Leucothrix mucor DSM 2157: one gene and its partners. The protein of the gene in region 3 interacts with the protein of the main gene of each other region in a pairwise test. Links are inferred from orthologs where the notes say so. Each region holds a gene or a part of one and is shown on either strand. Other genes may lie near its edges.

Evidence for each region.
Region 1: the proteins of LEUMU_RS0113740 (region 3) and ftsA interact in binary tests that used the Escherichia coli proteins (3 or more experiments, as listed by UniProt). The link is inferred for Leucothrix mucor DSM 2157 from one-to-one orthologs.
Region 2: the proteins of LEUMU_RS0113740 (region 3) and ftsZ interact in binary tests that used the Escherichia coli proteins (3 or more experiments, as listed by UniProt). The link is inferred for Leucothrix mucor DSM 2157 from one-to-one orthologs.

What each region holds. Positions count from the first base shown.
Region 1 is NZ_ATTE01000001.1:479,918-483,563, forward strand. What follows is about bases 691-3,646. They hold ftsA (cell division protein FtsA), read left to right. Parts: upstream 691-1,528; coding sequence 1,529-2,764; downstream 2,765-3,646. Other genes in these bases: LEUMU_RS29275 (hypothetical protein), read right to left, coding at 698-826; LEUMU_RS24245 (cell division protein FtsQ/DivIB), read left to right, coding at 825-1,520; ftsZ (cell division protein FtsZ), read left to right, coding at 2,863-3,646. In the rest of the region: LEUMU_RS0102090 (D-alanine--D-alanine ligase), read left to right, coding at 1-685. UniProt on the Escherichia coli protein: Essential cell division protein that assists in the assembly of the Z ring. May serve as the principal membrane anchor for the Z ring.
Region 2 is NZ_ATTE01000001.1:481,960-490,086, forward strand. Bases 1-2,896 are described here. They hold ftsZ (cell division protein FtsZ), read left to right. Parts: upstream 1-820; coding sequence 821-1,972; downstream 1,973-2,896. Other genes in these bases: ftsA (cell division protein FtsA), read left to right, coding at 1-722; LEUMU_RS0102110 (PGPGW domain-containing protein), read left to right, coding at 2,056-2,463; LEUMU_RS0102115 (PA3496 family putative envelope integrity protein), read right to left, coding at 2,460-2,660; LEUMU_RS0102120 (cell division protein ZipA C-terminal FtsZ-binding domain-containing protein), read right to left, coding at 2,816-2,896. In the rest of the region: more of LEUMU_RS0102120, read right to left, coding at 2,897-3,457; chromosome segregation protein SMC, read right to left, coding at 3,491-7,000; purL (phosphoribosylformylglycinamidine synthase), read left to right, coding at 7,154-8,127. UniProt on the Escherichia coli protein: Essential cell division protein that forms a contractile ring structure (Z ring) at the future cell division site. The regulation of the ring assembly controls the timing and the location of cell division.
Region 3 is NZ_ATTE01000001.1:3,037,785-3,046,009, forward strand. The notes cover bases 2,085-5,078. They hold LEUMU_RS0113740 (rod shape-determining protein), read right to left. Parts: upstream 4,117-5,078; coding sequence 3,052-4,116; downstream 2,085-3,051. Other genes in these bases: mreD (rod shape-determining protein MreD), read right to left, coding at 2,085-2,106; mreC (rod shape-determining protein MreC), read right to left, coding at 2,107-3,036; LEUMU_RS0113745 (alpha/beta fold hydrolase), read left to right, coding at 4,352-5,078. Outside these bases: LEUMU_RS0113720 (DUF3683 domain-containing protein), read right to left, coding at 1-674; LEUMU_RS0113725 (glycerophosphodiester phosphodiesterase family protein), read left to right, coding at 860-1,597; more of mreD, read right to left, coding at 1,609-2,084; more of LEUMU_RS0113745, read left to right, coding at 5,079-5,146; LEUMU_RS28105 (MltA domain-containing protein), read left to right, coding at 5,264-6,442; LEUMU_RS0113755 (coiled-coil domain-containing protein), read left to right, coding at 6,620-7,834; LEUMU_RS0113760 (ABCB family ABC transporter ATP-binding protein/permease), read right to left, coding at 7,875-8,225. UniProt on the Escherichia coli protein: Forms membrane-associated dynamic filaments that are essential for cell shape determination. Acts by regulating cell wall synthesis and cell elongation, and thus cell shape.

The DNA of each region.
Region 1 (3,646 bases), 2.6 Mb from region 3 along the record:
GCAAGGCGCATTAGAATTGATTCAGATGCCGTATACTGGCTGTGGGGTTATGTCTTCAGCCATCAGCATGAATAAGCTGATGACTAAACGGTTTTGGCTAGGCTGCGGATTAAAAACACCTGCATTTATGATCTTGCAGGATGATACAGACTTTGATGCCGTGGTTGCTGAGTTAGGCTTGCCGCTCATTGTAAAGCCGGCCGATGAAGGTTCTAGCGTTGGGATGAGCAAGGTAACGAGTGCTGAGCAGTTGCCACTCGCGTATCAGGAAGCCCGCAAACATGATTCTGCTGTGTTTGTAGAGCAATGGGTGACTGGCAAAGAATATACGATTGCCATTGTCGGTGGTCAGGTATTGCCGGTGATTCGCGTTGAAACCGATAGCGCGTTTTACGATTACGAAGCGAAATACAAGTCAGATGATACTCGTTATTTCTGCCCTTGCGGTTTAGATCCGGAAGCCGAAGCGGAAATGCAGGCACTAGCAAAACAAGCTTTTGATGTATTGGGCACTTCTGGCTGGGGTCGGATTGATCTCATGCAGGATGAACAGGGACAGGCTTGGTTAATTGAGTTGAATACCGTTCCGGGCATGACGAGTCACTCATTAGTGCCAAAAGCAGCGAAGGCGGCGGGCATTAGTTTTGAAGACTTAGTGGTCAAAATTTTGGAGACATCAGAGTAAGCATATGGCAACTCAGGCGACAAAAAAGAAACGGCCACAGGCAACCCGAAAGCGAGGCGCTAAGCAGCCGCTATCGTCTCGTTTTAAGCCAGGCGTTTCGTTAAACCTGAATTGGGGGCGCGTTTCGGCAGTTTTATTCATGTTAGCGCCTTTATTACTGATAACTGCTGCATATATCTGGATTAATCGGCCGGAAAATCTTACGATTCGCGCAATCGAAGTCACTGGCGAATTGAAGTACCTGAAGCAGGAAGATTTGCAGCCAATTATTCAGCCGTTTGTATCCACCAATTTGTTTTTGCTGGATGCCAAGTCGCTGGAAACTGAGCTGGAATTTAGCCCTTGGGTGTACTCCGCTTCGATGACAAAACTGTGGCCAGACAAGCTACGGATAAAGATTCATGAAGAGCGGCCGATCGCGTTTTGGGGCGCAGATAGCATGCTAAATGAGTTCGGCGAGATCATTGATGCCGAACTACCTGAGAAAATAGGCCAGTTACCTGTTCTTTATAGTCCGGAAGACAAGGGGCGCGGTATGGTAGAGAACTACCTGAGAGTGCAACAGTGGACCCGGGAGTTTCCAACGCCGATAGCAGAGTTCCGCGAGGATGCGCGTGGCTCATGGCAGCTGAAACTTGAGAACGGATTGATTGTGAACATAGGGCGTGAAAAGCAGGAAAAGCGTTTGCGTCGTTTTGTCGTTGGATATCAACGTGAGTTAGCGGATCAGATCGATAAGATTCACACCGTGGACTTACGTTATACCAACGGTTTTGCAGTGAAATGGAAAAGTGACTGGCAATTGAAGCAGGAAGCCAGCAAGAAAAAGGGGTAGTACACCGCATGTCACGTAACGATGGAACAAATATGGTTGTCGCTTTGGATATTGGTACATCCAAAGTGGTCGCGCTGATTGGCGAAGTGTCTGCCAGCGGAGAGATTGAGATTGTCGGCATCGGCAAAACACCGGCACGCGGAATGAAAAAAGGCGTGGTGGTGAATATCGAGTCCACGATTGAATCAATCAACCGTGCGGTGGATGAAGCTGAGCTAATGGCTGGCGTGAACATCAACTCTGTGTTTGCCGGGATTGCAGGAAGCCACATTAGCAGCCTGAATTCACACGGTATCGTAGCGATTCGTGATAAAGAAGTGACTGATGCGGATTTAGAGCGCGTAATGGATGCGGCCCGTGCTGTTGCCATTCCAGCCGATCAGCGGATTTTGCATGTGCTGCCGCAAGAATATGTCATCGATGATCAGGATGGTATCCGTGATCCGGTGGGCATGGCTGGTGTGCGTTTAGAAGCCCGTGTGCATTTGGTGACTGGCGCTCAAAGTGCGGCACAAAATATTATTAAATGCGTTGAGCGTTGTGGTTTAGACGTAGACGATTTGATTCTGGAGCAAGTGGCATCAAGCTATGCGGTTCTGGAAGATGATGAGAAAGAATTAGGTGTGTGTCTGGTCGATATCGGCGGCGGCACCAGTGACATTGCGGTATTCCTGAATGGTGCGATTCAGCATACGGCGGTTATCCCGATTGCGGGAGATCAGGTCACCAATGATATTGCGGTTGCTGTGCGTACACCGACACAGTTCGCAGAGCAGTTAAAGATTCAGCACGGCAGCGCATTGCGTCAGCTGATTACTGAAGAAGAGATTATTGAGGTGCCGGGAGTCGGTGAGCGTGAGCCACGCACATTATCAACCCAAACTCTGGCATCTGTGATTGAACCCCGTTATGAGGAGCTGTTTTCATTGATTCTCGCGGAGCTACGTCGCAGCGGTTATGCCGAGCGTCTTGGTGGCGGTATCGTATTGACTGGTGGTTCATCAAAAATTCTGGGAGCAGTGGAGCTAGCGGAAGAGATTTTCCACATGCCAGTGCGCCTTGGATCACCCCGACGGGTGGGCGGCTTGAAAGGGGAAGTTGACAATCCAATTCATTCAACAGGTGTTGGATTGCTAATCTACGGCGCAAAACAAATGGCGGCCGGGACCGGGAGGGCTTATGTCTCGGGTACCTCTGTTAGTGTTTGGGAACGAATGAAAAATTGGTTTCAGGGAAATCTCTGATTTTTCTTGCGTTGCAATAAACCCGAATTCGATAGTTCGGGATTAATAAATTAGTCACATTGAATTGTTAGTACAAAGGATTATAAAAGGAGAATAGCATGTTTCAGATTATGGATGCAGATGGTCAAAGTGCGGTAATTAAAGTCGTTGGAGTCGGCGGCGGTGGCGGAAACGCTGTCCAGAACATGGTTGACTCCGGTATTGAAGGTGTTGAGTTTATCTGTGCCAATACAGATGCTCAGGCTCTGGAAGGCTCAGGTGTAGAGACTCTGATCCAGTTAGGACACTCACTGACTAAAGGTTTGGGTGCAGGCGCAAATCCTGATATCGGCCGTGAAGCGGCTCTGGAAGATCGCGAGCGCATTAAAGAGCTAATCGCGGGTACTGACATGCTATTCATCACTGCGGGTATGGGTGGTGGAACCGGTACTGGTGCAGCACCGGTTGTTGCTGAGCTGGCACGTGAGCTGGGTATTTTGACCGTTGCGGTTGTGACTAAGCCGTTCCCATTTGAAGGCCCACGCCGCATGAAAATGGCTGAAGCCGGAATCGCGGAACTGTCTAAGAGTGTTGACTCACTGATTACCATTCCAAATGGTAAGCTGCTGACGTCTCTAGGTAAAAACATCACGTTACTGGATGCGTTCAAAGCAGCGAATAACGTATTGTTAGGCGCGGTACAGGGTATTGCAGAACTGATTACCCGTCCTGGTCTGATCAACGTGGATTTCGCGGACGTTCGCACTGTAATGAATGGCATGGGCTTATCCATGATGGGTACTGGTTCTGCCAGCGGTGAAGAGCGTGCCACTAAGGCAGCTAAAGCGGCGATCTCTAGCCCATTGCTGGATGATATCGATCTGAATGGCGCGCGCGGTATTC
Region 2 (8,127 bases), 2.6 Mb from region 3 along the record:
TTAAATGCGTTGAGCGTTGTGGTTTAGACGTAGACGATTTGATTCTGGAGCAAGTGGCATCAAGCTATGCGGTTCTGGAAGATGATGAGAAAGAATTAGGTGTGTGTCTGGTCGATATCGGCGGCGGCACCAGTGACATTGCGGTATTCCTGAATGGTGCGATTCAGCATACGGCGGTTATCCCGATTGCGGGAGATCAGGTCACCAATGATATTGCGGTTGCTGTGCGTACACCGACACAGTTCGCAGAGCAGTTAAAGATTCAGCACGGCAGCGCATTGCGTCAGCTGATTACTGAAGAAGAGATTATTGAGGTGCCGGGAGTCGGTGAGCGTGAGCCACGCACATTATCAACCCAAACTCTGGCATCTGTGATTGAACCCCGTTATGAGGAGCTGTTTTCATTGATTCTCGCGGAGCTACGTCGCAGCGGTTATGCCGAGCGTCTTGGTGGCGGTATCGTATTGACTGGTGGTTCATCAAAAATTCTGGGAGCAGTGGAGCTAGCGGAAGAGATTTTCCACATGCCAGTGCGCCTTGGATCACCCCGACGGGTGGGCGGCTTGAAAGGGGAAGTTGACAATCCAATTCATTCAACAGGTGTTGGATTGCTAATCTACGGCGCAAAACAAATGGCGGCCGGGACCGGGAGGGCTTATGTCTCGGGTACCTCTGTTAGTGTTTGGGAACGAATGAAAAATTGGTTTCAGGGAAATCTCTGATTTTTCTTGCGTTGCAATAAACCCGAATTCGATAGTTCGGGATTAATAAATTAGTCACATTGAATTGTTAGTACAAAGGATTATAAAAGGAGAATAGCATGTTTCAGATTATGGATGCAGATGGTCAAAGTGCGGTAATTAAAGTCGTTGGAGTCGGCGGCGGTGGCGGAAACGCTGTCCAGAACATGGTTGACTCCGGTATTGAAGGTGTTGAGTTTATCTGTGCCAATACAGATGCTCAGGCTCTGGAAGGCTCAGGTGTAGAGACTCTGATCCAGTTAGGACACTCACTGACTAAAGGTTTGGGTGCAGGCGCAAATCCTGATATCGGCCGTGAAGCGGCTCTGGAAGATCGCGAGCGCATTAAAGAGCTAATCGCGGGTACTGACATGCTATTCATCACTGCGGGTATGGGTGGTGGAACCGGTACTGGTGCAGCACCGGTTGTTGCTGAGCTGGCACGTGAGCTGGGTATTTTGACCGTTGCGGTTGTGACTAAGCCGTTCCCATTTGAAGGCCCACGCCGCATGAAAATGGCTGAAGCCGGAATCGCGGAACTGTCTAAGAGTGTTGACTCACTGATTACCATTCCAAATGGTAAGCTGCTGACGTCTCTAGGTAAAAACATCACGTTACTGGATGCGTTCAAAGCAGCGAATAACGTATTGTTAGGCGCGGTACAGGGTATTGCAGAACTGATTACCCGTCCTGGTCTGATCAACGTGGATTTCGCGGACGTTCGCACTGTAATGAATGGCATGGGCTTATCCATGATGGGTACTGGTTCTGCCAGCGGTGAAGAGCGTGCCACTAAGGCAGCTAAAGCGGCGATCTCTAGCCCATTGCTGGATGATATCGATCTGAATGGCGCGCGCGGTATTCTGGTTAACATCACAGCTGGCTTGGATATGGGTATCCATGAGTTTGAAGAAGTGGGTAGCGCAATCCGTGAGTTTGCTTCCGATGAAGCGACTGTGGTAGTTGGTACGGTTATTGATCCTGAGATGACTGATGAGATCCGCGTAACGATCGTGGTAACTGGTCTTGATGGTGCAAACCCAGCAACGACTAGCGATGCTCCAGCACGCCCTGCAACCACTCGCTTACGTCCTGTTCAAATCGAGCAGACACAGCGTAAAGTCGCTGGTAGCGATGTAAACCCTAGCGCCGACACTAGCAAAACTGCTAAGTCAGGCAGTGACAAGAACTACCTGGATATCCCAGCGTTCTTGCGCAATCAGGCTGACTAGTTTAATTAGCGCCTGAAGAAAAAATATCTATTCTCTGTTTCCGCTGTCGACTGGTTCGGCAGCGGTCCTTTTTCGGAGTGTTTATGCCAAGCTTTGAAGTGAGTACACAGTGGGTGGTTATTCTTGGGCTGGTGTCGCTGGCGACCTTTGTGTTGACCTTGCTACTAGTGCCATTGATTGTGATACGTATTCCGGAAGATTACTTCAGGGATAGTTATCGGCATAAAAGCCAGTGGTCGGAGTATCATCCGGTCTTACGGTTTTGCTTACTGATATTAAAGAATATGTTGGGAGTGATACTGCTAATTATGGGAATACTGATGCTGGTATTGCCGGGGCAGGGGATTCTGACGATTCTATTTGGTATTGCTTTAATGAATTTTCCCGGAAAATTCAAATTGGAGCGACGACTGATTTCTTATTCTAAGGTCCTAAGTTCGATAAACTGGATCAGAAAGAAAGCCAATCGTGCCCCAATTCAAGTTGATTAATCCAATGGGTAGTCATCTTCGAATACATCTTTAAGCTTTCTCTCTAAAGCTTTACGTTCAAGGTAGTCTTCAATATTACGGCGTAGCACATGCGGCTTCTGTGGCTCTGCGTGCTCTTTAGATTCGCCTTCGATTAGGTGAATGTTATTCTTATGCGCGACAAACATATCATCTAAGATTTTTTTGGTATTCATCATATTGTGGTACTCACTTGTTAGGAGATTATTATTTTTGTTGTGCCCTAACGCTTTAGCTGTTTGGCTTAAAGCGCTTCTTACTGGTGAATACGACCGATTATCAGGAATAGCAGCTGAATCATAACTGACTCAGCCTTACCGTTGGTCGGAAAAACTTAATGGTCTAGCGATTCAATCAATGCAGAAGCATCGTCGTGACTGAAGGTTTCCTGATCGGTATTTCTCAATGTGCCACCTAATTCTTCCGCCACCATTTGCGTCGTAGAGATCAAAATCTCAATGGCGTCAATGTCATCAATTGGGCTAGGCAGCTGCATCATGATAGATAGGCCGGGTGTCTCAGAGCCCTTTAAATCCGCTGGACTTAAGGTCCAAGGCTTGATGCCATTAGCAACGGTGAACAGGTTCGCGGGTACCCCATTATCTTCAACCGGATAGTGATATAAATCCATATCGCCAAAGCGCAATTGATACTGTGGCAACACTTCGCTGATCTTATCGCCAGACAGTGTTTTACCTTCCTCTGCCGCAATAAATAATACGACCTGACGGGGCGTAACAGCCTGCTTACGCGGTCTTGCGAGGATAGTTTCCTCAACCACAACCGGCGTTGAGCCATCGGTCGCTGGCAGATCCTGCATCACTGATGAAGTCGTCTTCCCAAAATCATCATTGATCTTAGGCACTACGCCATCACTTTGTTTTGGAAACTTATTCTGTGAAATACGTCCCATAATATACAAGGCGATCATCACGATGATCCCCGCGACGGTGATCAGAATACTAACTATGTCCATTGTGTTTTCCTTGGCAAAAACAATTGCTTACGGCTACTCATCTATCATCCGTGCCGCTTCATTTACATCGACCGCTACCATACGCGACACACCCGGTTCACGCATGGTAACCCCAACCAAATTCTCCGCCATTTCCATGGTAGATTTATTATGAGTTATAAAGATGAATTGTACCCGTTTCGACATGTGTCTTACCAGCTCGCAGAAACGCCCGACGTTCGCTTCATCCAGTGGCGCGTCCACCTCATCCAGCATACAAAACGGTGCAGGGTTTAATTCAAAGATCGCAAAGACCATCGCCACTGCCGTTAAGGCCTTCTCACCACCCGACATAAGTTGGATACTGCTCAAACGCTTTCCCGGTGGGCGAGCCATGATTGAGATGCCGGTAGTTAACAGGTCATCGCCAGTCATTTCCAGGTGTGCTTCACCGCCGCCAAACAAGCGTGGGAACATCTCCTGAATGCGCACATTCACCTTCTCAAAGGTTTCTTTGAAGCGACCGCGGGTATCCCTATCAATTTTACGAATGGCGCTCTCTAGCGTCGCCATAGCCTCTGCCAGGTCGGCATGTTGCTCGTCCAGATAGGTCTTTCGCTCATTTTGCGATTCATATTCTTCAATCGCGGCCAGATTGATCGCTCCTAAGCGCTGAATTTTCTGGCGAATATCCTGTAATTGTTCCTGATGCGATGAAATCTGAGCGCTTAGATCCATTTCATGCTGCAGCATTTGAGGATCAAATTCGGTTTCGGCCAACTGTTCCAGCAAGGTTTCTTCACGAACATTGACTGTTTGCCAGTGCAGCCTTAGTTTTTCGATTTTTTCGCGTTGAGTCTGAACAATGGCTTCAGCTTGCGCACGTGCTTGTTCATGCTCACGAATTTTCTGATCAATATCGGACAGCGCTTTGCGAGCATCCGTCAATGCAACTTCACTGACCTTACGTTGCTCAAGCGCTTGCTCTAATTGTTCTTGCAGGCTTGCGATCAGTGCATCATCCAACTGGGTATCAGTATGGCTTAGCTTACGTGCTTGCAACGACTCAATCTGGTAGTGAACTCGTTCGATCTGCGACTGACTGTTTTGGCAACCACTGCGTTGCGTTTCAATCTGAATTTGTAGCGCTTGGTATTGGTCGCGGTTCAGCTGAAATTGCTGACGGGCATCACTTAAAGCTTGTTCTAGTGGATGTTGCTGTTCTCTTAATAGCTCAAGATTTTCAGTGAGTTGCTCGATACTTGCTTGTGCCAGTGCCAGCGACTCTTCTGATTCTAATAATTGCGCGGTGTCAGCTTCTTGCTGCTGATTAAGTTCGGTCGTTTCTTCCGTTAAGCGCGCGGCAAATTGTGCCTGCTGTACTTGCTGCTGCTCCAGGCCGCGAGCACGCGCATTCACTTCACTTTCTTCGCGATGCAATTGCTGCTGTTGCTGTTGCTGTAACTTTAGCTGGCTTTGGGACTGCTCGGCCAGCTCCTGAAGTGCTTCAAGCGCCATTTCAGTGTGCTTGAGCTGTTGCTCATCTTTTGCGATGCTGGCTTGCAGCTCTTCAATGCTTTTCTGGCGAGCAATCACACCTTCTTGTTCGCGCTCAGAGCCCGGTAGGCGCACCCAGTTTGTTCCGTAGCAGCTGCCATCCGCAGTGATTAGGCGTTCACCTGCCTTGAGGTTGGATTGGCGGCTGAGCGCATCCTGATGATCTGTAGCGCAGTAAACTAATGCCAGCAGCGGCTTGAGTTGAGTAGGGGAGAGAACCTGCTGCGCCAAGCTATCTTTTGAATAGGTATGATTATCTGAGTTGGCATTGCCTGCCAGTAAAAGCTCTATTGCATGTGCCGGTGCTGTACTAATCAGGTGTTCGAGCCGCTGATCTGCGGGGAGTTGCAAAGCTTCCAGTGTTGGGCCTAATAAGCTTTCAACGGCATTTTCCCAGCCGGCATTGACTTTAATTTCTTCAGCCAGTCGTGGCAGTTGATCAAGATGGTGTTCTGTCAGCCATTGATTCAAGGCTGTTTTATCTTTACCTAAGCCCGCCTGCTGCAAGGTTTCCAGCGAGCTTAAACGCCCACGGGCGCTTTGTAATGAGCCGCGTAATTCATTCAGTTGTTGCTGTTCTTCTCGCTGCTCTTCTTGCTGTTTTTGCAGGGTGGCTTGCGTCGTACTGAGCGTGGCTTCGGTTTCTTCCAGCTTAGCGGCCAGTTGTAACTGATGCTCACGGACTAGCTCAATCTTTTCAGCTTGTTCGCTCTGATCACCTTGCTCGGCATGCTGCTGTTCAAGGCGCAGTAAGCGTTGCTGGTTACGGCTAATTTGTTGCTGTAATTGCTGAATTCGGCTGCTTTCAACACTGCTCTGGCGTGTTGGCTCAGCAAGTTGTTGCTGTCCAAGGGTCCATTGTTGTTTCCACTCATTGAGGGCTTGTTCAGCGACATCCAGCGCTTCTTGCTGAGTTTCTTGCATGGCCAGCATTTCTTCGGCCTTTGGCTCCAGCAATTCCAGCTCTGTTTGTGCTTGTAACAGCCGCTCCTCGTCATGTTGCAAGTGCATGCGGGCGTTTAACAGCTCTTGTTCGAGTTGCTCACGCTGCTGCTTGTCGCGTTGGACGATTTCGTGCTGATGACGAATTTGCTGTTCCAGCTGAGAAACCTGAGCACCGGATTCATACACACCAGCCTGTACCTGATTAAATTCGGCATTGGCTTCGGTTTGGCGGCTGCGATGAGCTTCCAGCTGTGTTTCAATCGAGCGTTGCTGTTTCAGGTGATCCTGATGCTTTTCCGCTTCGGTATTAATTTGTTCTTGCTGAGCTTGCAGCTCTTTTTGCACGGCTTGCAGTTGCAGATACAACAGTTCAGCGGCTAAGCGACGCTCAGTTTGTTTAAAGTCTTTAAAGCGTTCAGCGGCGCTGGCTTGACGTTTCAGGGTGCCGAGCTGTTTATCAATCTCTTCGCGCAGGTCATTCAGACGATCCAGATTGTCGCGGGTGCCACGAATGCGGGTCTCGGTTTCTTTACGGCGCTCTTTATATTTTGAAATACCGGCCGCTTCTTCGATATAAACGCGCAGCTCTTCAGGCTTAGCTTCGATCAGGCGGGAAATCATGCCCTGTTCGATAATGGCGTAACTGCGAGGACCTAAGCCGGTACCTAGGAAGATATCGGTAATGTCACGACGACGGCAGCGTGTACCATTTAGAAAGTATTTGGATTGTCCGTCGCGGCTCAGTAAGCGCTTGATAGCAATTTCAGAGAACTGGGAATATTCACCGCCTAGCGTGCCATCACTATTATCAAATACTAGTTCGATACTGGCTTGGCCGACTTTTTTGCGAGTGGAGGAGCCGTTGAATATGACGTCTTCCATCGAGGCGCCACGCAGGTTTTTAGCGGATGATTCGCCCATTACCCAGCGCACAGCGTCGATCGTATTGGATTTTCCGCAACCATTCGGGCCGACAATCGCGGTCAGATTGCTCCGCATTTCAATGGTCGTTGGGTCTACGAAAGATTTAAATCCAGACAGTTTGATCTTGCTAAGACGCATAAGAAAAAGGGATCGACCATTGTTGTGATTATCGTGGGGGGCCAATAATAAGTAAGGTGCAGCGTATTTGCACGAAAAAATTAAAAAACGGCATTCAACCCATGCGCTAGATACACTATCATACGCCATTCATTTCTAACGATGTAGCCAACCATGCTGATTATCCCCGGTGGCCGAGCCTTTTCCGACTTTATCCAAGCTAAGCTGTTGAAAAACTTACAGCGTGAAGTGCCAGAGGTACGAGCAGTCCATGCCCGTTATCAGCACTTTGCCGATCTTAGCCGTACTTTAACCGAACAAGAAGCTGAACGCCTTGAACACGTGTTGCGCTATGGTGAGGAGCAGGATACTGCTCAACCCGCTGGCGAGTTGTTTTTAGTGGCGCCACGCCAAGGCACTATCTCGCCTTGGTCGAGTAAAGCGACTGATATTTTGCACAACTGCGATCTAACAGCGGTGATTCGGGTAGAGCGTGCGACCGCGTACTACGTTGAATACAGTGCTTCTGTTTCTGCTGAGCAGAAAACACTGATCGCTGCACAATTGCATGATCGCATGATGGAGACGGTATTGCCGGATCTGGACAGCGTTGAAGGTTTGTTCAGCCATGCAGAACCTGCACCCTTGCGTTATGTTGAATTGGGCGCTAACCCAGTCGGCGCATTGCAGGAAGCTAATATTGAGTTGGGTCTTGCCTTATCTGCTGATGAGATTGAGTATCTGGCGGATAACTACGCGGCGCTTAAGCGTAATCCAACCGATGTTGAATTGATGATGTTTGCGCAGGCCAACTCTGAGCATTGTCGTCATAAAATCTTCAATGCCGATTGGGTGATTGATGATCAGCCGCAGACGCAAACACTGTTCGGCATGATTCGCAATACCTATAAGCATTCACCGGAAGGCGTATTAACCGCTTACAGCGATAACTCCTCAGTGATTGAAGGACCAGCGGCGAGTCGTTTCTTCCCGTCCAGCGATGGTCATGCTTACGAGCACCACAATGAAGCGGTGCACATGCTGATGAAGGTGGAAACTCATAACCACCCAACGGCCATTTCGCCATTCCCCGGTGCCGCGACTGGCTCTGGTGGTGAGATTCGTGATGAGGGCGCAACCGGTAACGG
Region 3 (8,225 bases):
ATCATACTTAAGCTTTCCAGCTTCTCGGTATTGATCACGGCACTCATTGGATCAAGTGGAATCGCACCACCGGTATAACCGGTTCCGCCACCGCGAGGGATAACCGTTAACCCCATCGCAATACAAGCTTCAACCAGTGCGGCAATTTCTTCTTCAGTGTCTGGAGTCAATACCACGAATGGCATCTCAACGCGCCAGTCGGTTGCATCCGTTACATGCGAGACACGCGCCAGACCATCAAACATGATGTTGTCTTTACGCGTCAGGCTCTTAAAGATGGAGCGCGCTTTTTTACGCAAATCATGGTAATTACTAAACCACTCGCGGAAGTTTTCAACCGAGCGACGACCATGGCTAACCAGCTCTTCAGCATCCTCATTACCATGCGCACGTTCTTGAATACTATCCAAGCGCTGAATCATGGTATCGATCAAGGATTTACGGCGATTCTGGTTTTCCAGCAGGTCATCCTGAATATACGGGTTACGAGTCACCACCCACATATCGCCTAGAATCTCTAGCAACATGTGCGAGGAAATCCCGGTATCCCGACGGGCACGAAGCTTTTCGACCAATTCCCAGGCACGCGACCCGAGTAAGCGAATAACTATTTCGCGGTCAGAAAAAGAAGTGTAGTTGTAAGGAATCTCACGATATGGGTTTGCAATGCTCATAGCTCTGTCAAATGATTACAGGGGCGCATATTGTACCCTGATTAGGAACGGCTTAATATATAATAAGCTGATGGATACCTATGCTGTTAATCGCTTGTTATGGTTAAAAAAAATATAGCATAATCCCCACCGCTCGCAGTGTTTTTACCTTATTAACCCATCCTTTTTGATAGGCGGAATCATTCTTGAAACCTCTGATTATTGCGCACCGTGGTAACAATTTCTCATTTCCTGAAAACTCATTAAACGGCTTACGCTCCAGTTTCGAGCTGGGCTGCATGGCTGTTGAATTCGATATTCAGATGATGGCTGATAAAAACTTAGTCATTCTGCATGACCCAAATACCTTGAGAACCTCGGGACAAGATCACTCAATTTTTGAGCTGACTAAAGAGAAACTGAAAGACCTCAGTATTTATGATCCTAAGCGCTTAGGTGATACACACATTGGTACGCCGCTGAGTCTATTATCGGAGTTTTTTCCGATACTGGAAGAGTTCCCACAAGGGCATGCTTATGTCGAAGTGAAGTATGAGAGCTTAAAGCAATGGGGCCGTCAGGAGCTGCTGGACGAACTACTGCCAATGCTGACGCCTTACGCTAAGCAATGTACCGTTATTTCATTTGATATCAAAGTATTAGAAATGATTCGTGAGCAAAGCGGACTGAGTATTGGTTGGGTATTGAACGAACATGACGAGGCGACCAAGCAAACCGCTGAGATGGTAAAACCTGAGTATCTGATCATTGATCAAGCCGAAATGCCGTTGACTGAAGCGCCTTGGGCTGGCTCATGGAAGTGGATGGTTTACGGTGTTAAGTCTGCGGATCTGGCGTTTCAGCATTACGAGAATGGTGTTGAATACGTGGAAACCGACTTTCTACCAAGACTACTGGCTGACCCACGGCTTAAGCCGGAGTAAGCCAAGTCGCTTTACATATCATCGAAACGATTGCTGGTCAGAAATAGCTTTATCATGCACCAATGATAAAGCGGCCAGACAATCAAGCTACCCAGCAATGACAACCAATACAGCCAAGCCGTTGGGCTATTGCCAGTAAAGCCCAGCACCCACAGATTGACCAGCATGTAGCTACCCAATGCCACTAACAATACTGTCAGCTGGTGCGAGAGTGTGTATACATTCACCCGCAAACGAAGCCGTAGCGTAATAAACACCACTAAGCTCAGCCCCAGTGCATGCTGCCCTAAGCTTGAGTTATACAATACATCCAGCAACAAACCTGCAAACCATGCCAATAAGATACTGACCTTGCGTGGCATGATCAGAGCCCAATGCACCAGCGCCAAAGCCGCCCATTCCGGACGCCATTTATGCATGACATCAGACAGCGGTAGTAATGTCAACGCAAAGGCTAACAAAAAAGAGAGTAAGACTGCGCCGCGAAACCGTAGGATATAACTTTCCATTTAAGGCTTCTCCGCCGTAACCGTTGCTTCGCCAGAGGCTTCTGCGGCTCTTAATACTTTTAAGTGGTTAGAACGCCAGATTAGAATGACCTCACGGGTTTTACTAAAGTCGACCATGGTGCGTGCATTGACCCGCATAAAGGAATCACCGGGGTTATAAGCAACGGATTCCACCATTGCCACCGGAAAGTCTGCCGGAAATAGCTGCCCCAAACCTGAGCTGAAAAACACATCGCCCGATTTAATATCAACATTGGCTTCGATATTCTTTAATTCTAACTGATTGGTATTTCCAGAACCCACCGCAATGGCCCACAAGCCAGTTCGGCTGTTGCGTACCGGAATGGCGTGACGACTATCGGTCAACTGCAAAATCACAGCTGAGCTGGGTGCCACGTGAAACACTTGGCCGTAAATGCTGTTACCCGCTAATACGACCTGCCCACGATAAACGCCATCTTCTGCGCCTTTATCAATAGTGACTGTCTCGCGATGCGCATCACCAGAGACCGATAAAATCTCAGCCAGCATAAAGCGTTCCTGAACAGCAGGCGTCGCATTGAGCTGTTGGCGAAAGCGGATATTTTCCTGAGCAATCGAGTGATATTTTTGATTTCTGGCGGCATAAATTCCCACCAGTGTATTGAGCTTACGATTCTCTTCTAACATCTGATGATGGTCTTTAAAGAAGTCCACCACATAAGCGCCCGTGCGATAGGGTACGTCGACCACTACCTGCACAGGATGCAATACCATACTCAGTGCGGTGCGAATCGGCGACAAGCGCGAGTCGCGATAATCCAGTACAATCATGGCAATAGAAAGCATCACCGCCAGCATAAATTTAACTAGCAGTGAGCTTTCTAATCGATTTTCATATAAGTCGTCGATGTCAGAAATCTCCGGTATACCTAAAAAGCGTGATATCAGTGATACCGGTAAACATTAACCGTATTGAGAGGAGTAATCAGAAGTCCAGAAGTCAAATCCGTCGTCGTCCATACGCTCAAGAATGCGTCCACCACCGCGGGCTACGCAGGTCAACGGATCATCAGCAACCAGTACCGGAATACCCGTTTCTTCCATCAGCAAGCGATCAAGGTCACGCAATAGCGCACCACCACCAGTGAGTACGATTCCGCGATCGGCAACGTCAGCTCCTAGTTCAGGTGGCGTTTGCTCCAGTGCCGTTTTAACCGCACTAACGATTCCGAATAATGGCTCTTGCAGCGCTTCCAGAATTTCATTACTGGTTAGCGTAAAGCTACGAGGTACACCCTCTGACAGGTTGCGGCCTTTAACCGTAATTTCCATCAGCTCCTTACCAGGGTAAGCCGAACCGATTTCGCATTTGATCTGCTCAGCTGTCGCCTCACCGATCAGCATGCCGTAGTTACGACGTACATAACTGATGATCGCATCATCTAAGCGGTCACCACCGATGCGCACCGAAGCAGAGTAAACGATTCCGCGCAGTGACATGATGGCTACTTCAGACGTACCACCACCGATGTCCAGTACCATCGAACCAACTGCTTCATCAATCGGCACACCCGCACCAATTGCAGCTGCCATCGGCTCTTCAACTAAGAATACTTTACGAGCACCTGCGCCCATTGCAGAATCTTTAATCGCACGGCGTTCCACCTGAGTCGCACCACAAGGTACACAAATGACAACACGAGGACGGGGACGTAAAATCCGGCCGCTATCCACTTTACGAATAAAGTGCTGCAGCATTTTTTCGGTATAGGTGAAGTCGGCGATCACGCCATCTTTCATTGGGCGAATGGCGGTAATGTTTGAGGGCGTTCGACCCAACATTTTTTTGGCTTCGATACCAACCGCTTCGATTTTTTTAGGACCACCCGGGCCGCGATCCTGACGGATTGCAACTACAGAGGGCTCATCGAGAACGATCCCCTTTCCGCGCATGTAAATCAGTGTATTGGCTGTTCCCAAATCGATTGAAATATCATTTGAGAATAAACCGGAGAAAAATTTAAACATATAGAAGCCAAATCCATTTTTATTTGTCGTGGCAAAAAACAGCCTTGTTTGAGCAGCATGCAAATGATCAGGTTAAACCGCCAATGCCAGCACATTGGGCAACCGCTTGATCTTATTGTCAGTGTATCACCGAATTATAACTGGATATTTCTTTATCGTTAATGAATAGTTCGTGCTAAATTCACACATATTAATAAATTCCTTTGATTTCCGTCCGGCAAAGCCCAAAAACGTTATGAATCCACTGCTTAACTACAAGACTTTCGGTGACCCCGAAAACAAATCCGCCATTATTTTGCTGCACGGCTTGTTAGGCTCAATGGAAAACTGGCGAAGTCAGGCACAGAAACTCTCCGATCATTATTTCGTCATAACGCCCGATTTACGCAATCACGGTCAATCCCCTCACCTATCCGGTATGCGCTACAAAGATATGGCTGGTGATATTTTGGCATTGGCTGAGCACTTAGGGCTGGAACAGTTTGATCTACTTGGGCATTCCATGGGCGGCAAAGTGGCCATGTATCTGGCCTTACACCACCCTGAAACCATAAATCGACTAATCATTGTTGATATTGCACCCAAGTCCTATCCACTTTGGCACCTGACCGTATTTCGTGCACTGCTCGGTTTGCCGATTGATGAAATCACCTCTCGCAAGCAGGCGAATGATTTACTCGCAGAAGCCATTGAGTCTCCTGCTGAGCGCGCCTTTTTGCTGAAAAACATGCAAACCAGCGATGATGGCGGCTATGAGTGGCGTTGCAATTTGCCCGAAATTACTCGCACTTATTTGAATATCGCTAACTTTAATCCGGCGGCTGATGCAGTTTTTGATAAGCCTTGTATTTTTATTAAAGGCGCACTCTCGCATTACATTGATGCGGACGCGGATTACGACTGCATTCTGCCGCTATTTCCACAAGCCCGGATTCATACACAAGATGGCGCAGGGCATTTGCCACACGTGGAAACACCCGCACCTTTCTTTGCAATGATTAGTGAATTTCTGTCTTTAGCCGCTGAATAAGCGGTTTTAGCAAAACGGCGTTTCGTCTGAAACTACCGTCTATGCCTTGTTAAGCGACCCCACATAGGCATAATTGGGAGCATACCCCAAAATAAAAAAAACAATAAAGAGTGTGCTATGAGATTTCCACGACGATCTAAAATAGTTCTGGTCACTGCTTCGATTCTGATGTTATCAGCCTCTTTGAATGCCAGTGAATTTCCAACGTATCTTGGCGACCCTTATGCGGCGAATGACCGCTATATGCAGTCTAGCTTTGGCCCTGAAGATCAAATGGACTCCTACAGCGCGCCGGAACCAAGCATGCCTTTAGTGCTACGCAGAGGGCTCAGCCAAGCGGCTAGCTATTTGCGCAAGCAGAATCCTAACCTAACCGTTGCTAAGCTTGGCGCCAATATTCCTAATCGAGTGCTCGCTCAAACACTGAACCACCTGCTTAATTGGAACGGCACGATCGAACCGGATTCCCTTCATCAGGAGTTTGACTTAGTCGCCATTTCCAATCATGCCAACACCACCAGCAAATTTACGGGCTATTACACACCGATTATTCAGGCCAGTGCCAAGCCCAGTGCACAGTTTCGCTATCCGATCTATCGCTCACCAATGGCCGGTAGCCTTCGCCTACTCAATCGTGAAGCAATCACTCGGGGCGCACTGAAAAACAAACGACTGGAAATTGCATGGACTAATGATCCGGTCGGTTTGTTTTATATGCAAATCCAAGGCTCTGGCATTTTGCAATATTCTGATGGCCGCCGCACTGCCCTGCACTTTGATGGCTCTAACGAAAAACCTTATCGCAGCATTGCGCGTTATATGCAGCAAAAAGGCTACCTTAAAGGCAATCTCGGGCGTGAGAAAATCCAGCAATGGCTGCACGCCAACCCTAGCCACTTAAAGCAAGTATTGAATTCCAACCCACGCTATGTGTTTTTCCGCCCTGAAGCCAAAGGTGTGCTAACCGCATCTGGCTTGCCTATTATTCCGGGTCATTCGATTGCAGTTGATACTAACTACATTCCCTTTGGTTCAGTTGTATTGGCAGAAGTACCCATTATCAATAGCCGTGGACAACGCCAAGGTGCTGAGTGGAAATTACTTTTGCCTCAAGATCGCGGTGCTGCCATCAAAGGCCCTGGCAGAATGGATATTTATACGGGTAAAGGTGAAGATGCCAGACAGATCGCCAATCAGCTAACTGGCCAAGGCCGAGCTTATATGTTGGTCAAGCGCGGCCAAACTCGATTGAGCCAAGGTCAGGCTCGCTCGCTAAACCTCGCTTCCGCACAATAAATTCATCGTTCAGCGGACCGGTTGAGAATTGAAACCCGACCGCTGAACACCGATGACTTTGCCAAACAATTATCGTACGTTATAAATTCAGCTTGACGGTGTTATACTAATTTCGTTTTAACACCTGTCTCAAACACGGTGCCGTATTGCTGACAATACTTAGAGAGAATTTATAGCGTGAACCTAGTCAAACCATTCTGCCCTGCCCCACGTACGCTGATTAGTAGCGCTGCGTTGATGTTGTCTTGCGGCAGCTTACAGGCTGCAGAGACGGCGGTTTCTCTGAATTCTAATGTGGGTATTGCGGTTGCTGCTATTTCTGGCGCAGCGCTAGTGACGGCTATCTGGGCCATGTTGCTTGGTCGGCAGTCGATGAAAAAAGACCGCGACTTTGTTACCACCCTGAAGAAAAATATTGTGCGTGATCAGCGAAGCATTGATAAAGCCATGCGCATGATTCAGACCAGCGAAGAGCGCGCTGCTAAAGTAGTCGATAAACTGGTCTATCAAAACAATGCACTCACAAGTAAGCAGCATCAAGCATGGATGAGTGCTGAAAAAATTCAGGATTTATCGGAGCATGCTGAAGAAATCGAAGCTGATTTACAGCGTCGTAGTGAAGCCTTAGAGCGACGCATTGAGCAGGCTCAGCATGTGTGGAATGAGCGCCTGAATGAAACGGAAAGTACGGTGCTGAGAGTTGAGCAAGAGTTACGGGATGGTTTAAACCACCTTGAAACCGGCATTAAGCGCGTTCAGCAACAAGATGCACACTCTTATCAACTAGCTCAGCACATTACGGCTCAACATAATCTCCAACTGCAAAATCTGGAAATGAATAATGAGCTTTCAGAACGTGTGCGGAATAATCTGAATACCACCCTGAAAGAATCCACTCACCTGCTCGACCATTTGCGGGAGCATCAAGGCAAAGCTGAAGATGCCTACCAGAAGTACATGGGTAGTATTGAACAGTACGAAGATGACTTGTTTACTGAGTATGACAGCGCTTATCAGAATGCGGATATGGCACGTCAGGAGTTGGATGCCAATATCGATGAAAGCCGCCTGCACTTAGAAACAATACGCCGCTATGAAACACAAAGCCGCCATATTAAAGAACAAACTGAGAATAATCTGAAACAGCTGGATGTTAAAACGATTAACCAGCTTGCAGATACCCTCGATACCACGCAAAAAACATTCCAGTCGCTGAGTAATAAAGTCGCTGAAGCGCATCAGGCATTGAATAAACTCAATCGCATGGACTTGAATCAGACCGGTGAAAACCAAGGTACTGAGCGCCACTTTATGCAAAAAGCGGTGGGTGACACCAATACCTTGATTCCGTTCTTCAGTAGTCGCAAACCTAAAGAGACAGATAAGAGCTGAGCAATGGCATATTGCTACGCCGTTAGCTCAAGCACCCTGTTTACTCATTCGTTTCCAACTGTAAATCCCACATACGACGATACTCGCCATTCTTTTGTAATAACTCGCTGTGCGATCCTCGCTCAATCACTTTGCCCTGCGCCATCACTAAAATCTGATTCGCATCAGTAATCGTTGATAGACGATGAGCAACTACTAAGGTTGTTGTGGTCGCGGAAATTTGTCTTAGAGTACGCTGAATGGCTTGCTCAGTAGCACTATCTAATGATGAGGTGGCTTCATCAAATACCAAAATCGCTGGCCGCTTTAGAATGGCTCGCGCAATCGCCACCCGCTGCTTTTCACCACCTGATAATTTCAGGCCGCGCTCACCTACTTTGGTTTCCCACTT